DNA from 2 places in the Paenibacillus sp. CFBP13512 genome. Region 2 is predicted to be linked to the other one. Evidence: predicted binding sites of a transcription regulator. Region 2 holds the regulator's gene; the other holds the start of a gene.
What was found. Region 2 encodes LexA, which represses DNA repair genes until DNA is damaged. Its sites were predicted from a motif close to CGAACATATGTTCG; they were not measured.
Positions count from the first base shown of each region.

Region 1 (10,214 bases), on a different contig from region 2:
AGCGATTGAAGAATCAGGTACACTGAATAAGCCACGTGATACTTCATATGGACAATGGTATGAACTTCCGCTTAATGATATTCCAGAAGGATTAGCAGTGGTGCAAGGTTATTTTGCAGAAGAAACGGATATGAATACATTGATGGAAGAAGTGCGTGTACGTATTGCACAACTTCATGAATTTGATATTGAAGTCGGTACAGCAGAGATGTCTTTCAAAACAGTAGACGAAGAAGATTGGGCAAATGCATGGAAACAGTATTTCAAGCCTATTCGTGTGTCTGAGCGTCTAACGATTAAGCCAACATGGGAAGATTATACTCCTGAAAGTGATATCGAAAAGATTATTGAATTAGATCCCGGTATGGCTTTTGGTACAGGGACTCATCCTACAACATCACTTTGCTTACGTACACTTGAGACTGTCATCAAAGGCGGAGAAGAAGTTATTGATGTCGGTACAGGATCAGGTATTCTGGCAATTGGAGCGATCAAATTAGGAGCAAAAAGCGTGCTTGCCCTTGATCTTGATCCGGTAGCTGTATCCAGTGCCAAAGAAAATACACATTTGAATGGATTAGAGCAAGAGATCACTGTATTTGAAAGTGATCTGTTATCTGTGCTCAAAGCAGATGCAACAACCAAGCTGAATGTAACTTTACCTGTGCAAGTGGTAGTGGCTAATATTTTAGCTGAAATTATTTTGTTATTTATTGAAGATGTGTATGAAGCACTAACACCAGATGGTGTATATATCGCATCAGGTATTTATAAAAATAAAGAAGATGTTGTTCGTGAAGCTTTAGAAGCTGCCGGATTTATTATCGAAGGCGCACATCGGGATGAAGATTGGATTGCCTTTGTTGCGAGAAAGAGGTAAGTAATGGATTTTTTGAACAACTTATTATTTGTACGGTTAGATGTATTACCTTTTTACGTATTGGCATTAGTGATCGGATTTACAGTACATGAATTTTCGCATGCTTATTTTGCCAATAAGTTCGGCGATCCAACTGCTCGCTTGTTAGGACGGGTTAGTCTTAATCCTGCGGTGCATATTGATCTGTTGGGTATTATTTTGTTATTGATTGCTGGTTTTGGTTGGGCGAAACCTGTACCTGTCACTCGTGAAAATTTCAAAAATCCACGTCTGATGGGGATTATTGTCTCTGCGGCAGGGCCAATCAGTAATTTAGTATTAGCGTTGATTACGATTATTATTTACTATATGTTGAATTATTTTGGAGTGATTGGGTCATTTGCTAATACTAGAATAGACGATGCAATAGACAATTTTGTATATTACATGGTATTAATGAATTGTGTTCTATTTCTATTTAATTTAATTCCTTTACCACCTTTAGATGGCTATCGAATTTTAAGTGATTGGTTACCACCACGTGCTAGTGCAAAATTACAACGTATTGAACAATGGTCAATGTTATTATTCTTATTGTTAGTGTTTGTACAACCTTTACGAGCAGTTACAATTTCTCCTATTTATGAACTTGCTGCAAGAATGGCTAGCAATTTTTATACATTTGCGGCTACTATTTTCGGAGGATAGATCAAGACAGTTACACAAGTATACATTCGTTAATATAAGGGACAGAAGCAGGTGAACGATACATTACACCTAGCCCTGTCCCTTTAAAAGTTGTATGATATTAACTTGAGTTAGCACGTTATCAAATGCACATAGAAAGTAGATGAAGTATGCAGCGATATTTTGTACCCGCAGACCAGTTTGACGAACAAGAAGTGCGTATTACTGGTGAAGATGCGCGTCATATTAGTCGAGTGATGCGATCCCGTGTAGGCGATCAAGTGATTGCTTGTAACGGTCAATCTCTAGATGTATTGGTTGAAATTACAGAACTTGCCGAAGGCGTAGTTACTGCGTCGATCGTAGAAACATTAGAACAGCATGGAGAGCCTAATCTATTTGTGACGATTGCTCAGAGTTTGCCCAAAGCAGACAAAATGGAAAGTGTGATTCAGAAATGTACAGAGATCGGTGCATCTTCTTTTCTACCCTTTTTGTCTGAACGTACAGTTGTTCAATATGATGAACGTAAAGAAGTAAAACGGATTCAGCGTTGGAGCAAAATAGCTAAAGAAGCAGCAGAACAAAGTCATCGTAGTCGTGTTCCACTGGTCGAATCACCTGTATCGTGGAAACAATTATTGAAGCAATTTGCAGATTACGATTTGATCTGTTTTTGTTATGAGAAAGAGAACGGGCATCAACTTCGTGATGTGGTTCAACCTTTTGTACAATCGTTAACAGCAGATCATCATCATGCTTCTAATCAAGTGACTCGTGTCATGATTGTTGTCGGACCTGAAGGTGGATTCAGCGAGCAAGAAGTAGCAGCAGCCGAAGCAAATGGTGCAGTAGCTACAGGTCTAGGAAGACGTATCTTACGTACAGAGACCGCTGCCATGACAGCACTAGCCTGTATCATGTATGAAACAGGCGAAATGAGCGCTAACAACGTATAAAGAGCTTAAACAATAAACAGGTATAGAAGAAGGAGTGGAATACTATTGGCAAGTGTTATATTGCAACCCAAGCGTAAAAAAAGATTAGAACAAGCTCACCCGTGGGTTTTTCAAAATGAGATTGCTTCGGTTGAAGGAGATCCTATTCCCGGGCAATTAGTGAGTGTATTGACGCATCAGAAGCGCTTTTTGGCAACTGGATATTATAATCCAGCTTCTCAGATCACAGTGCGGGTAGTGTCGTATCAGCCTTTAGAAGAAATGGATACTGCTTTTTTTGTAGAGCGATTCACTCGTTGTCTTAAGCATCGTCATCGTTTTTTGCCTACAGAAAATGCATATCGTCTAGTCTACGGTGAAGCAGACTTTTTACCTGGCTTAATCGTAGATCGCTTTGGAGAAGTATTGGTTGTCCAGTTATTGACGTTAGGTATGGATGCTTGTCGTCAATCGATTATTGATGCATTGGTACAAGTTATGCAGCCATTAGGTATCTATGAGCGTAGCGATGTATCTGTACGCAAATTAGAAGGGCTAGAAGAAGTCACCGGTGTGTTATATGGAGAATGTCCTCGCCATGTAACGGTTACAGAAAATGGTCTATTGATTGAAGTGGATATTGTAGAAGGTCAAAAAACAGGTTATTTCTTCGATCAGCGTGAAAATCGTGCTTCAATTGCTCCACTGATGTTAGGTTGGGGAGATCGTAGTGGAATTGAGCTGACTGAAGTTGAAGTAGATGGGCATATGACGCATAAGCCTATGAATCGCAATGGTAAAATTGTCGATTTCCCTTATTGGGATGGAGCTAATGTGTTAGAGTGCTTTTCACATACAGGAAGCTTTACGCTACATGCTTGTCATTATGGAGCCAAAAAAGTAACTTGCCTTGATATCTCAGCACACGCAATCGAAAGTGCCAAAGAAAATGTACGTTTAAATGGATTTGAAGATCGTGTTGAATTTGTAGTGGATGATGCTTTTGATTATTTGCGCCGTAATGCTAAAGGATTAGATGAGCGTCAATTACGTAGTAGCACAGATAGCAAACAAGATACGTCCAAACCGATGACTGCTTCTGGTGGACGTTCATGGGATGTTGTTATTTTGGACCCGCCTGCTTTTGCCAAAACGAAAAGTGCTGTAGCTGGTGCTGTTCGTGGATATAAAGATATCAATTTACACGGAATGAAGCTTGTAAATGAAGGTGGTTATCTAGTCACTGCTAGTTGTTCGTATCATATGCGTCCTGATCTATTTTTGGAGACGATTCAAGATGCAGCTAAAGATGCGGGTAAAGTATTACGTCTCATTGAATGGCGTGCAGCAGGTAAAGATCATCCGCAAATTTTGGGTGTAGAAGAAGGGCATTATTTGAAATTCGCTATTTTTGAAGTGCGTAGCAAAACATTTTAAATCATAAGGTTAAGTTCGTTATTATAAAAGTCATATCATGAGCTGAATAATCTATTTCTTGTTTTTGAATCTAAAGTTATATGTTATCTGAAATTGTATATTATATATCGGTTGTTAATATATAAGCTTTGGAGTGTAATAAACTATAGATTGTAGATATATTGAGGCTCTGTAATTCATGTTTTTCGGTATCAAATGATGAATATATAACTGCATTTGCAATGATCTACAATATCCCCTTCTGTGAAACATGTACACACTGTACGGTTGAACCGGAGGGGATTTACATATCTACATCTATTCCTTTATAATAAAGAGAACATTTGTTCTTGTCTTGTGGAACAATTTTTATGCATCGTGAAGACTATACTACAATAAATAAGGGTGAACTCACATGCCATTGCATTTTTTATTAGGTCGCTCTGGAAGTGGCAAAACGACCACTATTACTAATCGAATTATTGATCAAATCACACAACAACCTGATGGCCCACCTATCTTGTTATTAGTTCCTGAACAGGGTTCTTTTCAAGCTCAATATGCCCTTGTTCGTTCCAATCAATCGAAAGGAAATGTAGGTGTACAAACGTACGGTTTTCGACGTTTAGCTAATTGGGTGCTTCAAGATGTAGGTGGCAGTGCCAAAACACCGATCGGTGAAGAAGGTAAAAAAATGCTTCTTTATCGATTAATTCAGCGACATCAATCGCAACTACGGATGTTTGGTACATCTAGCGATCAGTTTGGTTTTATCGGCAAATTAAGCGAATTATATAATGAATTTAAGCGTCATACGATTACATTAGAACAGTTAACGGAATATAGTGACCGTTTATCCACTTCGGCGCGCTCACCGTTGTTAATTGATAAATTACATGATCTACAACGTATTTATGAAGATTTTGAACAGAATCTGCAAGGGTTATATGTAGATGGGGAAAATACGTTAACAGATCTGGCTTTGGCGATTCCAGAATCACAGGTGCTGCATAATATCGATATCTGGATAGATGGGTTTCATAGCTTTACTCCACAAGAATATGCTGTTATTACAGCTTTATTGCAAAAAGCCAATTCTGTCACGATTGCGTTAACATTGGATCGTCCTTATGATGGTGAGCCTCCTCATGAGCTAGAGCTTTTCCATCAGACTGCTACAACGTATATCAAGTTAAAGCAGTATGCTACAGCGATTGATGAATCGTTTACTATAGATGTTGAAAATCTTTCGGAGAATCCTATAGATGTTCCTGTTCGTTTTCAATCCAGTCCACAGCTTGCTCATTTGGAAAATGCGTATCGTTCATCTCATCGTTGGCAACAAGCTCCGTATGTGAAGCAGGTAAATGAACGTCAAGATATTCATACGTATGCTGCTTCTGATCGTCGTTCAGAAGTGGAGAGTGCGCTTCGCGAAATGATTCGTTTGGCTCGCGAAGAAGGTGCACGCTGGCAAGAGATGGGGGTTTTTGTACGTCAATTAGCAGATTATGAACATATTATTGCACCACTACTACAAGACTATGAAATTCCCTATTTTCTCGATCAGAAACGTAGCATTTTACAACATCCTTTAGCAGAATTTATACGTTCAGCACTGGATATTGTGCAATATTTTTGGCGGTATGAAGATGTATTCCGCTGTATCAAGACAGGACTATTACTTCCAGATGATGGACGTGTCACTACAGAAGATATTGATCGTTTGGAAAATGTGGTGTTGGCTTCTGGGATTCATGGATCACGTTGGACAGATGGACATCCGTGGAAAGGTATTCCTAGCCTTTCACTCGAAGCGGGGGATGAAGTTAAAGAAATTAGCGAACGTGAATTAGCTGAAGGACAACGCATGCAACAAGCACGTCAGTTAGTAGTGGAACCATTGTACCGATTTGAAAAACGAATCAAAAAAGCAAAACATGCCAAAGAAATGTGTATCGCTCTGTATCATCTACTGGAAGATTGTCAGATTGCGATGCATTTGGAACATATGAGTATAACAGCCACGGCGCAAGGCAATCCATTACGTGCGCGTGAACATATACAGATCTATGGAGAAATTATCGATTTACTGGATCAGATGGTGGATATTATGGCAGAAGATGCTATAGATCTGGGAACTTTTGCAGGCTTACTGGAAACAGGATTAAGCGGCATCCGCCTAGGGATTGTGCCTCCAGCGATTGATCAGGTATTGATCGGTTCTATGGATCGTACTCGTCCGATGGATATCAAATATGCATTCGTTTTGGGCATGAATGAAGGGATTGTGCCTTCACTATTTCCAGACAGTGGTATTTTGAGTGAACCAGAACGAACGAATATGTTGGAAGGTGGCTTAGAGCTGTCTCCAGGGAATAAGCGTCTTTTGTTAAATGAGCAATTTTTGATCTATCATGCGTTAACGGTAGCCAGTTCCAAATTATGGCTTAGTTATGCGTTAACAGATGATGAAGATAAAGGACTTTTGCCTTCTGAAGTGATTACGAATGTGCATAAATTATTTCCTTTTTTACAAGAACAAGTTGCTACTACTCCATTATCTGCTCAATCTAATGATATAGAATCTTTGCGATATGTGACTACACCAACTACAACGTTACCGCATGTAATAGCACAGTTACGGGAATGGAGTCGTGGAACAACGATTGCAGATTCATGGTGGCATGTATTGAATTGGTATACAGCACGTGAAGCATGGCGACCGCAGATCAGTATGTTAGTTCAATCTTTATTTTATAGAAATACAGGCGAATTATTAGAAACGGAAACCAGTCGGCATTTATACGGGCAGACGTTACGTACCAGTGTATCAGGCATGGAGCAGTTTGTTTCTTGTCCTTTCGCTCACTTTGCTTCCCGTGGATTACGATTGCGAGAACGCCAAGAGTATCGGTTGAAAGCACCTGATATTGGACAGTTATTCCATGCTTCATTAACCGATCTTGCCACTACACTGAAAGAGCAAGGACGGGCATGGGGAGAATTGACTCGTGAAGAGTGTGTAGAGATTGCTTATGAAGCTGTAGATAAGCATATCCCACGTCTGCAAGGACAGATTCTTTCCAGTTCCAAACGATACAATTATATTTCACGTAAATTGCGTGAGATTGTGAGTCGTGCTTCGATTATGTTAGGAGAGCAAGCACGCCGTGGAGATTTTGAGCCGCTTTATTTAGAGCTGGCATTTGGACCGAATGGACAATGGCCACCGCTTCGTTTTACCCTTGAAAATGGATGTACGATGGAGATTGTAGGACGAATTGATCGGGTAGATGTCGCTGAAGGTGATGATACATTATTGCTACGGATTATCGATTACAAATCCAGTCAAACCGATCTCAAATTGCATGAAGTCTATTACGGACTTGCTTTGCAAATGCTGACGTATCTGGATGTATTGCTAACTCATGCAGAACAACAATTAGGTCAATCGGCACAACCGGCAGGTGCTCTTTATTTCCATGTGCATAATCCGATGCTACAAGCAGGGAACGGGCTAAGTATGCAACAATCCGAACAAGAAATGCTCAAGCGTTTCAAAATGAAAGGATTACTTCTTGCAGACCGTGATGTGATTGGCAAAATGGATACAGAACTGGATAAAGGATATTCTGCGATTCTTCCTGTAGCTGTCAAAGCAGATGGAGGATTTTACAGCAGTTCAGCAGTAGCCACAGGAGAGCAATGGCAAGAATTGCTTCGTAATGTGCGTCAGACGGCTCAAGAAATTGGGACGCAGATCACAGATGGTACAACACAGATTACACCTTATCGTATAGAACAAGAAAAAGCATGTGATTACTGTGATTACAAATCGGTCTGCCAATTCGATGAAACGTTAAAAGATAATCAATATAAATTACTGCAAAAACCGGGCAAAAACGAGACATGGGAACTTTTACAAAACCGTCATGACTACCAGAAAGGAGATTCACCTTCATGATCCATAACAACGATAACGACAATAATGAATCACTAGATCATTTATTCGCAGACCATGATCAACCTTTGCCTGTTAGAAATGAAATGCCTAAGCCTGAACAGAGTACATGGACCGATGATCAGTGGAAAGCGATCTCTCTGGATGGTGGTAATATGCTGGTTGCAGCAGCGGCAGGTTCGGGTAAAACAGCTGTTCTTGTGGAGCGTATTATTCGTCAAGTAACCGACCCTATTCATCCAATGGATGTAGATCGGATGTTAGTAGCTACCTTTACCAAAGCAGCCGCAACTGAAATGAGACAACGTATACGTGCTGCTCTGGACAAAGAAGTATTGCGTCGCCCGGAAGATGATCATTTGCGTCAACAATTGGCTTTGTTAAGCCAAGCATCGATCACGACGCTACATTCTTTTTGTTTAGAAATTATTCAACGTTATTATTCGATGATTCCGCTAGATCCGGGGTTTCGGATAGCGACTGCTAATGAATGTGATATTTTGCGGGAAGAATTGTTAACTGAACTATTTGAAGAAAAGTATACCGAAGAAGAAGAGCGTGATAATAAGCAATTTTACCGTTTAATGAACTGGTTCGGTGGAGAGCGAAGTGATGATGCCGCTTTGGTGTTGGTAGAGCGCCTTTATCATTTTGCACGTAGTCATCCATGGCCTGAATACTGGTTAGAGCGAACAGCGGCTGAATTCGATGTAACCGATGGGTCTTCATTGCAAAATACGTCATGGGTACAGAATATTATGACTGATATTGCTTTGACATTAGAAGGTATTCAAGCGGTGCTACATCAAGCGATAGATACAGCATTATTACCGGGTGGACCTGTAGCTTATGCAGATAGTCTACGAGATGATCTGGAAGTGATTCATACTCTTCAATCTGCAATGACTGTGCAGCCGTGGGAGCAATTGTATACCGTTTTCCAAAGCGCGGCTTTCGGTAAATTAAAAGCAGTACGCAAAGAGGGAATCGATCCTCAATTACAAGAAACCGTTAAACAATTGCGTGAAAATGCGAAAAAATCGTTAGCTGAGATCAAAAATTTATTTTTCGGTAGAACTCCTGATGAGTTTGCTCAAGAATTACGTGAAACATTTCCATTGATGAAAGAATTAACAGAATTAGTAATTCGTTTTAGTCAAAAGTATCAACAGGAGAAACAGCGTAAAGGATGGGTCGATTTTGCCGATCTAGAACATTACGCTCTTCATATATTACGTCATGCCGATTCTACACCTGAGCATGTGATTCCTTCACAAGTTGCTTTGGAATATCGTGAACGATTTGATCAAGTGATGCTCGATGAATATCAAGATACTAACTCTGTACAGGAAGAATTAGTACAGCTCATTTCACGAGATACGGTAGGGAATCGCTTTATGGTTGGTGATGTGAAGCAAAGTATTTATCGTTTTCGTCTGGCAGAACCGGGGCTGTTTTTAGATAAATATGAGAAGTATCAAGACGATTGGGAAGGAGAAGGACGACGAATCGATCTTTCTCGTAACTTCCGTAGCCGTCATCAAGTTGTCGATGCTGTTAATATGATTTTTAGACAGATTATGAATAAAACAGTAGCAGAAATCGAATACGATGAGCGAGCAGAATTAGTAGTCGGTGCAACTTATCCACCGGGTGACGAAACTGCCTATGCACCGGAATGTTGGATTATTGATCGTGCAGGAAGTGGAGCAAGTGCTGACTACAACAATACAGATGACAGTAATGATAGTGAGGGATATGGCAATAGCGAAGTCTCGGAAATGGAATCTGCTCGCTTAGAAGCACAAGCGATTGCTGTACGAGTACGTGAAATGGTAGAGCCTGATGGCACACCATTGATGATTTATGATAAATCGGTCGATGGTTTACGTCCGGCTGAATATCGCGATATGGTTATTTTGCTACGATCAACCGCAGCATGGGCACCACTCATATTAGAGGAATTGCAACGTGAAGGTATCCCTGCATATAGCGAATTGAATCAAGGATTTTTTGAAGCAGTGGAAGTAAAGATTATTCTATCTTTGTTAGCTGTAATTGATAATCCGCAACAAGATATCCCACTGGCTTCTGTACTGCGTTCACCGATTGTTGGTTTGAATGAAGATCAATTGGCGACCATTCGTTTATTTGGCAAAGATACTTCGTATTATCAAGCCATGATGTTAGCGGCTGAACATATGCAAGAACAACCGGAAGAATGGAGTTACAAGTTACTTCATTTTCTTAAGCAATTGAATCAATGGCGATTAGCAGCACGAGAAGGTGAGCTAGGTGATCTGATCTGGCGTATTTACCGGGACACAGGTTATCTCGATTGGTTAGCTGG
Region 1 covers NZ_QGAD01000001.1:459,920-470,133, reverse strand. Annotated here, with positions in the region: gene prmA (50S ribosomal protein L11 methyltransferase) at 1-880, shown strand, start outside; gene PaeCFBP13512_RS02070 (site-2 protease family protein) at 884-1,567, shown strand; gene PaeCFBP13512_RS02065 (16S rRNA (uracil(1498)-N(3))-methyltransferase) at 1,717-2,505, shown strand; gene PaeCFBP13512_RS02060 (class I SAM-dependent rRNA methyltransferase) at 2,551-3,921, shown strand; gene addB (helicase-exonuclease AddAB subunit AddB) at 4,316-7,867, shown strand; gene addA (helicase-exonuclease AddAB subunit AddA) at 7,864-10,214, shown strand, end outside.
Region 1: the regulator LexA is predicted to act here: its motif matches at 4,238-4,251, upstream of addB (helicase-exonuclease AddAB subunit AddB).

Region 2 (10,214 bases):
GGAGTACTATCAAGCACATCAACCTATTTTAGAACAGCAGACCGCAGAAGGTCATGCCGTAAGATTAGTCTATATGTGTACTGCTATGGCAGATGTTGCTTTATTAGCAGGGGATAACGCGATGTTAGAAGCTTGTCGTCGTCTTTGGAAAAATATAATCAACAAACGCATGTATATTACAGGAGGAATAGGATCAACAGTAGATGGAGAAGCATTTACACTCGATTATGATTTACCTAATGATACGATGTATTGTGAGACTTGTGCTTCGATCGGATTAATCTTTTTTGCCTTTAATATGCTCAAAAATGAAGCGAGATCTGAATATGCAGATGTGCTAGAACGTGCCTTATACAATACTGCTATTGGTGGTATGGCGCTGGATGGTAAGCATTTCTTTTATGTCAATCCGCTAGAAGTGCATCCAGAAAGTAGCCGTCATGATCCGGGGAAAAGTCATGTGAAATTTACAAGACCAGAATGGTTCGGTTGTGCTTGTTGTCCGCCGAATCTAGCTCGCTTATTAACATCACTTCACAAATATATTTATACTGTTCAAGCAGACACAAATACGATATACACTCATTTATTTATGACCCATACAACAGAGTTAGAGATCAATGATCATCCTGTGCAATTGGAGCAAATTACTAATTTGCCATGGGAAGGTGATGTTTCTATAGTCACACAGATGAAGCAATCCACTTCGTTTACATTAGCCATTAGATTGCCATACTGGGCTGAACATTATTCTTTATTGTTAAATGGTAATCCTATAGATGCAGACCCCATCAACGGATATATACACATTGATCGAATCTGGCATAGTAATGACAAGCTAGAATTGAAGTTACCGATGGAGATTAAAGAATATACCGCTCATCCATTAGTACGGGCGGATATAGGCAAAGTTGCTATAGGTCGAGGGCCATTTATATATTGTGCAGAAGAGGTTGATAATGGAGAGCATTTGCATTTGGTTCAGTTAACGCAAGATCAGACATATGAGTATGAATTTGATGAACAATTATTAGGTGGAGTAGGCACGATTAAAGTAGAAGCTCGAAAAAGAAATATAGAACCAGAGTGGGAAGATGTATTATATGCTTCTAAAGCTCCTCAAACGTATACGTCTACAGCGTTACGTCTAATTCCTTATTACTGCTGGGCGAACCGACAAATAGGCGAAATGCGTGTATGGCTTAATAAAGCTTAATAAACATTCAGAAAGGAGAATACACAATGAAATCCAAAATGAAAATTGATCCCCAAAAATTTGCATACACTGTGATTTCAAGTTATTCATCAGATAAAGAGAATGCAGAAGCGATTGCCAAAGATCATCTGAGCGTATTTTTGAATGCTTATTTTGTAGCAGAAAAATTCAATATATTAGAATCTCAATTAGCAGAAAAAGCAGAAAGTAAAGATTTCAAAGCATTATTAGCTAAATTAATGGATACTAAGCTTTTTGGATAAGGTAGAACAAGATATTAGTTGAAAAAATATAATAGTAAGAGGAAATAAAAGGTATTCATTCTCTCAGATTAGGTTATGATGAAAGGGTAATTTAACTTATGAGAGAGGTGAGGTTATGGGTTGGATTGAGTCTGCGGCAATACGTGCGCGAGAAGAGAAAGTAGAGAAGGAAAAAGCTCATACCTATTCTTTAGAAATCCACGAACATTTTTTAGAACACTGCGAAGATTTATGGATGAAGTTTTCTACGATTTTAGAAGAGATCCAAGAAAATTTCAAAGAAGATTGTAGTGTTCAAAAAAAAGATGGAACTCAATTAGTCATTACAATCGCTCTCGTTGTTATTACGATCAATGCTGTTAAAAAAAATCTGACTGAGCACTATCATGGAGAAGCTTATATAGAATATAGTTGCTCACACAATCCAGGAAAACCTCAACTTGCTGTAGAATCATTATATTTAAATCCAATCGATCATCCTGTGTGGATGTATAAAATGGAGCAGAATGGAAAAGAAGTAGATGTTCCTTTTAGTGAGATCGAAGCTGAAGATGTTATTAAAACAGCTCTATGGAAATATATACAATAAATATGTAATAGTAATAAACTACAAAAAAGACCACTATCGATTAAGATAGTGGTCTTTTCTTATGATACATATGATTTAGTGCAGATTACGGAACAAACCTACAACTTTACCCAAAATCGTAACATGCGTCAGACGTAGTGGCTGATACATAGGATTTTCAGGTTGTAGACGAATATGGTCTTTTTCTTTATAAAAAGTTTTGACCGTTGCTTCATCGTCTTCTGTCATAGCGACAACAATATCGCCATTATCAGCGGTTTGTTGTTGACGTACGATCACGTAATCACCATTATAAATTCCTGCTTCAATCATACTGTCTCCAACTACAGAAAGCATAAATACTTGTCCTTCACCTGTAAAATTCTGTGGTAGAGGGAAGTAATCTTCAATATGTTCTGTAGCTGTAATCGGAACACCGGCGGTTACTTTTCCAATAATAGGAACACGAGATACCGTTTGAGCGAAAAGAATATTACTTTCAGACTCTTCTTGACCCAACAACTCGATGGCACGAGGTTTGGTCGGGTCGCGTCGAATCAGTCCTTTTTTCTCCAAACGATCCAGATGACCATGTACAGTAGAACTAGAAGCAAGACCTACAGCTTCACCAATTTCACGTACAGATGGCGGGTAACCTTTAAGTTTGACTTCATTTCGGATAAATTCCAAAATGGCCTGTTGGCGACTTGAAACTTTTGACATACCTTATCAACCCCAATGCTAGTAACGTTTGGCAAAATTATAACATAGAACTACCGTTCGTACAAACATAAGTTCTAAAATTTGTATATTTATTTGTTATTTGCTTATTTTCGTAGTCTATTCATCATCTAAATAGCATTATCTATAGTCCAAAAGTTGCGATAAAAAACACGAACGAAAGTTCGTAAAAAACTATTGAGTAAAACATATGTTCGTGTTATAGTGAATTTGAGAAAACAAGAACAAATGTTTGGAGCGTGATGAAAATGTTAAAATATACTACATATCGTAGCATCCACAATCAGTCTGAAGAGGATGAACAACAGATTGATACATCAGGATCAGATATACATCATACATCAACAGGTTATTCGGAAAAGCAAGCACAACAAGAAGCTATTCATGCTACACGGGCGGACAAAGATGTAGTTGTGGATGAGTGGACTTACGTACCTACCGTACAGAAGATCCGCAAGCCGATTCAACCAAAAGGCAAAAAGACGTTACGTCAAAAAACACTTCATCTTATCCAAAGCACAGCGCAAAAAGTAAAATGGAAATCAGGCGGACGTTTGATGGTATGTTTTGTTTTTGCAGGCGTATTGTTATACGGTGGAGTCATTCATAATTTCGTAGTTGCAGACAAGGTAGAAGGCCCTACACAAAAAGTAGTGGTACATGCAGGAGACAGTCTATGGAGTATTGCGAAAGAATACAAATCTGTACAGACAGATACGCGAGATTATATTGCTCAGATTCGTAGTGAGAATCAATTGGATTCAAGCGAAATCCAAGCAGGAGATGTGTTGGTTATTCCTTACGATTAATACACTATACTGAACTTAAATATACATGACTTATGGATACATGTATCGCAGGTAGTTTGTGTATGGGATAATGTCATCCGGTTAGGAATATTGTGATCGAACGATCAATATCGTCAAAGTTTGTTGAGATCTATAGATCTTGACAAGCTTTTTTTTACATGTCAAAGTTAGTGGGGCAAAAAGCACACCGATCACATGGAGGTTAATTATGGATATCGATACACTGATTACACGCATCAATGAATTAGCTCGTAAAAAGAAAAGTTCAGGTCTTACAGCAGAAGAAACGATAGAACGTGATGAATTACGTGCTGTTTATTTGAATAATATTCGCAGTAATTTCCGTCAACAATTAGATACAATTGAATTTGTAGAAGATACTGAATCATCGGATAACACCAAAAATAGTCAGAAATAAGAACATATAATAGCTTCAATCCACAAAAGAAAAATGAACGATAATAAGGGTGCTCTGGCCGATCTAGAACAGAGCATCCTATTTTGCTATAGAAATTTGGGGCTTGTTCTGGCATGATAAGATAGAAGGAAGTCTTCTGCTTTTATTGTAAGGCTTACATTATCTATTAGGGGGAAACAAAGTATGTCCCGTTCCTGGGAAAGGCAAGTTCGACGTAACTCAAAGCAAGTCAATGCTACACGTAGAAAACAAGGTCAGACTTCTATCGGTGGCAAAACCAGTATTTCCGAATATACGGCATATAAAGGAAGAAATATTGTTTTTCCAGCTGCTCTAGTGATATTGGGAATTATTTATGCTGTTATGGGTATTATGTATCCAACAGCTGATGGATTTAGTGCGATCTTTATCATTACTGTCGCATTGTATATCTTACTGGGTGTTATGCTTTATTTCCGCAAACCGTACTTGAAAATTGGTAGAGATTCACTGATTACAACCAAATTTAATCGTGATCGTCTGATTTCTTCATCTCAAGTGAAAAGTATCCGTCTTCAAAAAGGATATGTTGTTATTGAACATAGCTCCAAAGGTGGAAGCTGGGTATTCTCTCGTACTCTAAACCGTTATGATACAGATGCAATGAGCGAGCATTTGCGTACATTTGCAGCACAACACAAAATTACGATTCAAGAAAAAGCGTAAGCTTTTTGGAGAATGATTGGCATATAGCATCTATATCTGAGCAAGCATTCTAGTTCTAGTATAGTCAAAGTAATCATTATCGTTGAGGAGGTACAGGCAGTGAGTATTGAAGCCGTGTTGTTTGATCTAGATGATACGTTATTATGGGATGAACGCAGTATAGAAGAAGCTTTTGCAGAGACTTGCCGTGTGGCTCAGGAAGCGACAGGGGTAGATCCTATCGCTTTGGAAGAAGCTGTACGTAGAGAAGCAAGAGCACTTTATGAATCCTATGAGACTTTTCCATTTACACAATGGATAGGAATTAATCCGTTTGAAGGCTTGTGGGCTCAATTTTCCGCAGGTGAACAACCAGAATTCCGTCAATTGCAAGCAATTGCACCGACTTATCGCAAAGAATCATGGCGTAACGGTCTAAGTGCAATGGGGATCGAAGATGAAGCTTTGGCACTACAACTGTCTGATCGATTCGTTCAAGAACGACGTAACCGTCCTCATATCTATGAAGAAACATTTCAGATTTTGGATGAATTACAAGGTAAAGTGAAGCTATTGTTACTGACCAACGGTTGCCCTGCTTTGCAACAAGAAAAGTTAGACGGTGTGCCCAAATTAGCTCCTTATTTTGATCAGGTGGTTGTATCGGGTGCATTTGGCAAAGGGAAACCGAATGCTGAGATCTTTGAGCATGCGCTTGGTTTGTTGGAAGTACAACCTGAGCATGCACTGATGATCGGGGATAAGCTTACTACAGATATCAAAGGCGCACTTGCAGCAGGTATTAAGTCTGTCTGGGTGAATCGTAATGGTAAAGTCAATGATAGTGAGATCAAGCCTGATTATGAAATTAAAAGCTTAACTGAGATCCATCAGATTACAGCTCAGTTGGTGTAATAGACTGATCGGTTACGTACCAATAGTATCAAACACATCACAAAAATCCCTTACCCGATCAAAGCGGTAAGGGATTTTGTATGTGTATACTTATGCTTTTTGGAAAGAGCTATCTTCAAACGGAACAGCAATCCAACCGTCTGTTTCGACAAACAAACGAACAGCTACAATTTTACGATTGTCAACAAGTGTAAAGAAGTGAGGTGTATTCTCAGGTACAGAAATAACATCGCCTGGTTCTAACTCAACATCGAAATATCCATGCTCAGGGCTTTTGATAATAAAAATACCGTTCCCCGATACGATCGCACGAATTTCATCTTCTGTATGTGTATGAATCTCTTCGAATTTAGCTAACTTTGCTTCAAGATCAGGTGTAGACTCAGATAATGTAATCACGTCCCAAGTACGGTAACCACGACGTGCTGAAAGGTCTTTGATTTCTTCAGCATACGTATCCAAAACCGCTTGTTTTTGCTCATCTGTTAAAGTGAAGTTATCTTGCAATTCAGGAGCTAATTTGGAAGCATCCCATTTTTCATATACCACTTCATGTTTGTTCAAAAACTCCAGAACCTTGTCATCTCCAGCAATTCGTTCGTTGGTATTTCTAATTCTGATTTCAGCCATCGGATTACCCTTCTTTCAATGTTTTTATGTTGTATTATAAAAGAAAAAGCATTTTTTGTCGATACTTTCATAGAAACTTCATCCTGTGTGTAGATAAAGTTGTTCCCTCTCATTATAAGCATACTATATCGATACATGACAAATAAGATTCTTTTCTAGTTAAAAGGTTTCTGTTAAACTAAAGCCTAACGTTTTGCGGGGAGGATCGAATAGATGAAGAAGCCTGACCTACAAGAAAGACTTGAACAGCGTATTCTGATTTTGGATGGCGCTATGGGTACTATGATTCAACAAAGAGATCTAACAGCTGATGATTTTGGGAGCGATGATCTGGACGGTTGTAATGAAATATTGGTTTTAACACGTCCCGATGTTATTCAAGAAATCCATGAACAATATTTAGCTGCAGGTGCAGATTTGATCGAAACGAATACATTTGGTGCAACATCAGTCGTTTTAGCTGAATATGATATTCAGGATCAAGCACGAGAATTGAATCTAGCAGCAGTAAAGCTTGCCAAAGCTGCTGTTGATAAATACAGCACTGCTGAACGCCCACGCTATGTTGTAGGCGCTATGGGGCCCACTACCAAAACATTATCGGTTACTGGCGGAGTGACTTTTGATGAGCTGGTGGATAGTTATCAGGAACAGGCTGTTGCTTTGATAGAAGGCGGTTCAGATGTACTTCTATTAGAAACCTCGCAAGATACATTGAACGTGAAAGCAGGGAGTATCGGTATCCGTAATGCGTTTGAACAGACCGGTATTCATCTCCCTCTAATGATATCCGGTACAATTGAGCCCATGGGTACGACACTTGCCGGACAGAATATAGAATCTTTTTATATTTCTTTAGAACATTTGAATCCGATTTCAGTAGGGCTAAATTGTGCGACAGGGCCTGAATTTATGCGTGATCATATTCGTTCTTTATCTGAAATTGCAGGAGCCGCAGTAAGTTGTTATCCTAATGCGGGTTTGCCGGATGAAAATGGGAATTATCATGAATCTCCAGAATCACTAGGACGCAAAATGGCAGCTTTTGCTGAACAAGGTTGGCTCAATATCGCAGGTGGCTGTTGCGGAACAACACCAGAACATATTCGAGTGATGGATGAATTATTATCCCAGTATCCACCTCGTCCTATGATCGGTACACATCCTCCTGCTTTATCTGGAATCGAACCTGTTTATATTGAACAAGATAATCGTCCTTATATGGTTGGTGAGCGTACCAATGTGCTGGGGTCACGTAAGTTCAAACGACTGATTGTAGAAGGCAAATACGAAGAAGCTTCTGAGATTGCTCGTGCTCAAGTTAAAAATGGTGCACAAGTGATAGATATTTGTGTACAGGATCCCGATCGAGATGAAACCTATGATATGGAGAAATTTTTAGATTTGGTTGTCAAAAAAGTAAAAGCTCCATTAATGATCGATACAACCGATGTTGCGGTGATTGATATTGCTCTTCGTTATTCGCAAGGTAAAGCGATTATCAATTCGATCAATTTAGAAGATGGTGAAGAAAAGTTCGAAGATGTCACACCACTGATTCATAAATACGGTGCTGCTGTAGTGGTAGGTACAATTGACGAACGAGGACAGGCAATAACCGCGCAAGACAAATTAGAAGTGGCTAAGCGTTCACAACAATTGCTTGTTGATAAATATGGGCTCAAAACAGAAGATTTAATTTTCGATCCGCTTGTTTTTCCAGTGGGTACAGGAGACGAACAATATATCGGCTCTGCTAAAGAAACGATTGATGGGATTCGCTTAATTAAGCAACAGGTTCCAGGCTGTCATACGATTCTAGGTATCAGTAATATATCGTTCGGATTACCTGAAGCAGGACGGGAAGTATTGAATTCTGTATTTTTATATGAATGTACCAAAGCAGGATTAGATTATGCGATTGTGAATACGGAGAAATTAGAGCGGTATGCTTCTATTCCTGATCATGAGCGTCATCTTGCAGAAGAATTACTTTACAATACCAATGATGCAACACTGGCTGAATTTGTTGCTGCTTTTCGGAATAAGAAGGTAGAAAAGAAAGTTCTCGATTCTAATCTTACTGTTGAAGAACGATTGGCTTCTTATGTAGTTGAAGGAACCAAAGAAGGCTTACTTCCAGATTTGGAAAAGGCACTTCAAAAGTATTCCTCGTTAGAAGTTATCAATGGCCCGCTTATGGCTGGGATGGAAGAAGTCGGACGATTGTTCAATAACAATGAACTGATTGTAGCTGAAGTGTTGCAAAGTGCTGAAGTGATGAAAGCGTCTGTTGCTTATCTTGAACAGTTTATGGAGAAAAATGAATCGTCTGTAAAAGGTAAGATTTTGCTGGCAACTGTTAAAGGCGATGTACATGATATCGGTAAAAATTTAGTAGAGATCATTTTATCCAATAATGGTTATAAAATTATTAATCTAGGCATTAAAGTACCACCTGAACGTATTATCGAAGCATACCGTAATGAAAAAGCAGATGCTATCGGGTTATCAGGGCTATTGGTCAAATCAGCTCAACAAATGATCACGACAGCTCAAGATCTGCGTAGTGCAGGTATTGCGATTCCGATTCTAGTCGGTGGAGCTGCTTTAACTCGTAAATTTACCAAAAACCGTATACGACCTGAATACGATGGATTGGTATTATACGCCAAAGATGCAATGGATGGTCTTGATATAGCCAACCGTCTGATGAATCCTGAAAAACGGGCAGTGATCGAAGCTGAAGTTGCCGCTGAAAATGAGATTGATACAGCAGTAGCGGTAGAAGTTGCGCCATTACCTGTACTGACTCGTGCGGTAAAATCAGATATTGATCCTAATGTACAGATCTATATTCCGCCTGATCTAGATCGTCATGTATTGCGTAATTATCCGCTTGGTCACATTTTGCCGTATGTGAATATGCAGATGCTTCTAGGACATCATTTAGGGCTTAAAGGTTCTGTAGAGCAATTGTTAGCGAAGGAAGATCCGAAAGCAGTACAGCTCAAATCGGTAGTAGACGAAATATTGCAAAAAGCATTGACCGAGCATATTATTCAGGCTCACGGTATGTATCGCTTTTTTCCTGCTCAATCCAGTGGAAATGATGTCATCGTCTATGATCCAGAAGATCACAGCCGAATCTTGCATACATTTACTTTCCCTCGCCAACAAGTAGAACCTTATCTCTGTCTCGCTGACTTTTTGAAGTCTGTAGAAAGTGGTATGATGGATTATGTAGGATTTATGGTAGTCACTGCCGGTCAGGGGATTAGTGCACTTGCTTCAGAGTGGAAAGACAAAGGCGATTATCTACGTTCCCATGTTCTTCAGGCTGTAGCTCTAGAGACCGCAGAAGGACTTGCAGAACGTGTTCATCATATGATGCGTGATAGTTGGGGATTCTCTGATCCAGCCACCATGACGATGAAGCAACGCTTAGGCGCACGTTATCAAGGGATTCGGGTATCGTTTGGTTATCCGGCGTGCCCTGATTTGGAAGATCAAGGTCCTTTATTTGCTTTATTAAAACCTGAAGATATCGGTGTTGAATTAACCGAAGGATTTATGATGGAGCCAGAAGCTTCAGTATCAGCGATGGTATTCAGCCATCCACAGGCTCGTTATTTTAATGTCGATAAGGCGTAACTATAGATTGAGTTGTATCATCTGTTATTATTGCAGAATCCTCCGACCCATCGGGGGATTTTTGTTACGGAACTTGGCGAACACAGAAGGAAGGTAGAGAGAGATGGAATTGTATTTTTTGGGAACCAATGCAGGGGTCCCTACACTTCAACGTAATGTGACCTCTATTGGATTGCGAATGTATGAAGAACGTCGTGCCTTATGGTTATTTGATTGTGGAGAAGGTACTCAGCATCAAGTATTACGTTCTTTACTCAAATTAAGTAAATTAGAAAAGATTTTTATTACTCATTTACATGGTGATCATTTATTCGGT
Region 2 covers NZ_QGAD01000003.1:63,925-74,138, forward strand. Annotated here, with positions in the region: gene PaeCFBP13512_RS04730 (glycoside hydrolase family 127 protein) at 1-1,216, shown strand, start outside; gene PaeCFBP13512_RS04735 (hypothetical protein) at 1,243-1,479, shown strand; gene PaeCFBP13512_RS04740 (hypothetical protein) at 1,595-2,068, shown strand; gene lexA (transcriptional repressor LexA) at 2,144-2,770, opposite strand; gene yneA (cell division suppressor protein YneA) at 3,037-3,597, shown strand; gene PaeCFBP13512_RS04755 (DUF896 domain-containing protein) at 3,806-4,015, shown strand; gene PaeCFBP13512_RS04760 (hypothetical protein) at 4,199-4,720, shown strand; gene PaeCFBP13512_RS04765 (HAD family hydrolase) at 4,820-5,614, shown strand; gene PaeCFBP13512_RS04770 (cupin domain-containing protein) at 5,705-6,244, opposite strand; gene metH (methionine synthase) at 6,458-9,898, shown strand; gene rnz (ribonuclease Z) at 10,002-10,214, shown strand, end outside.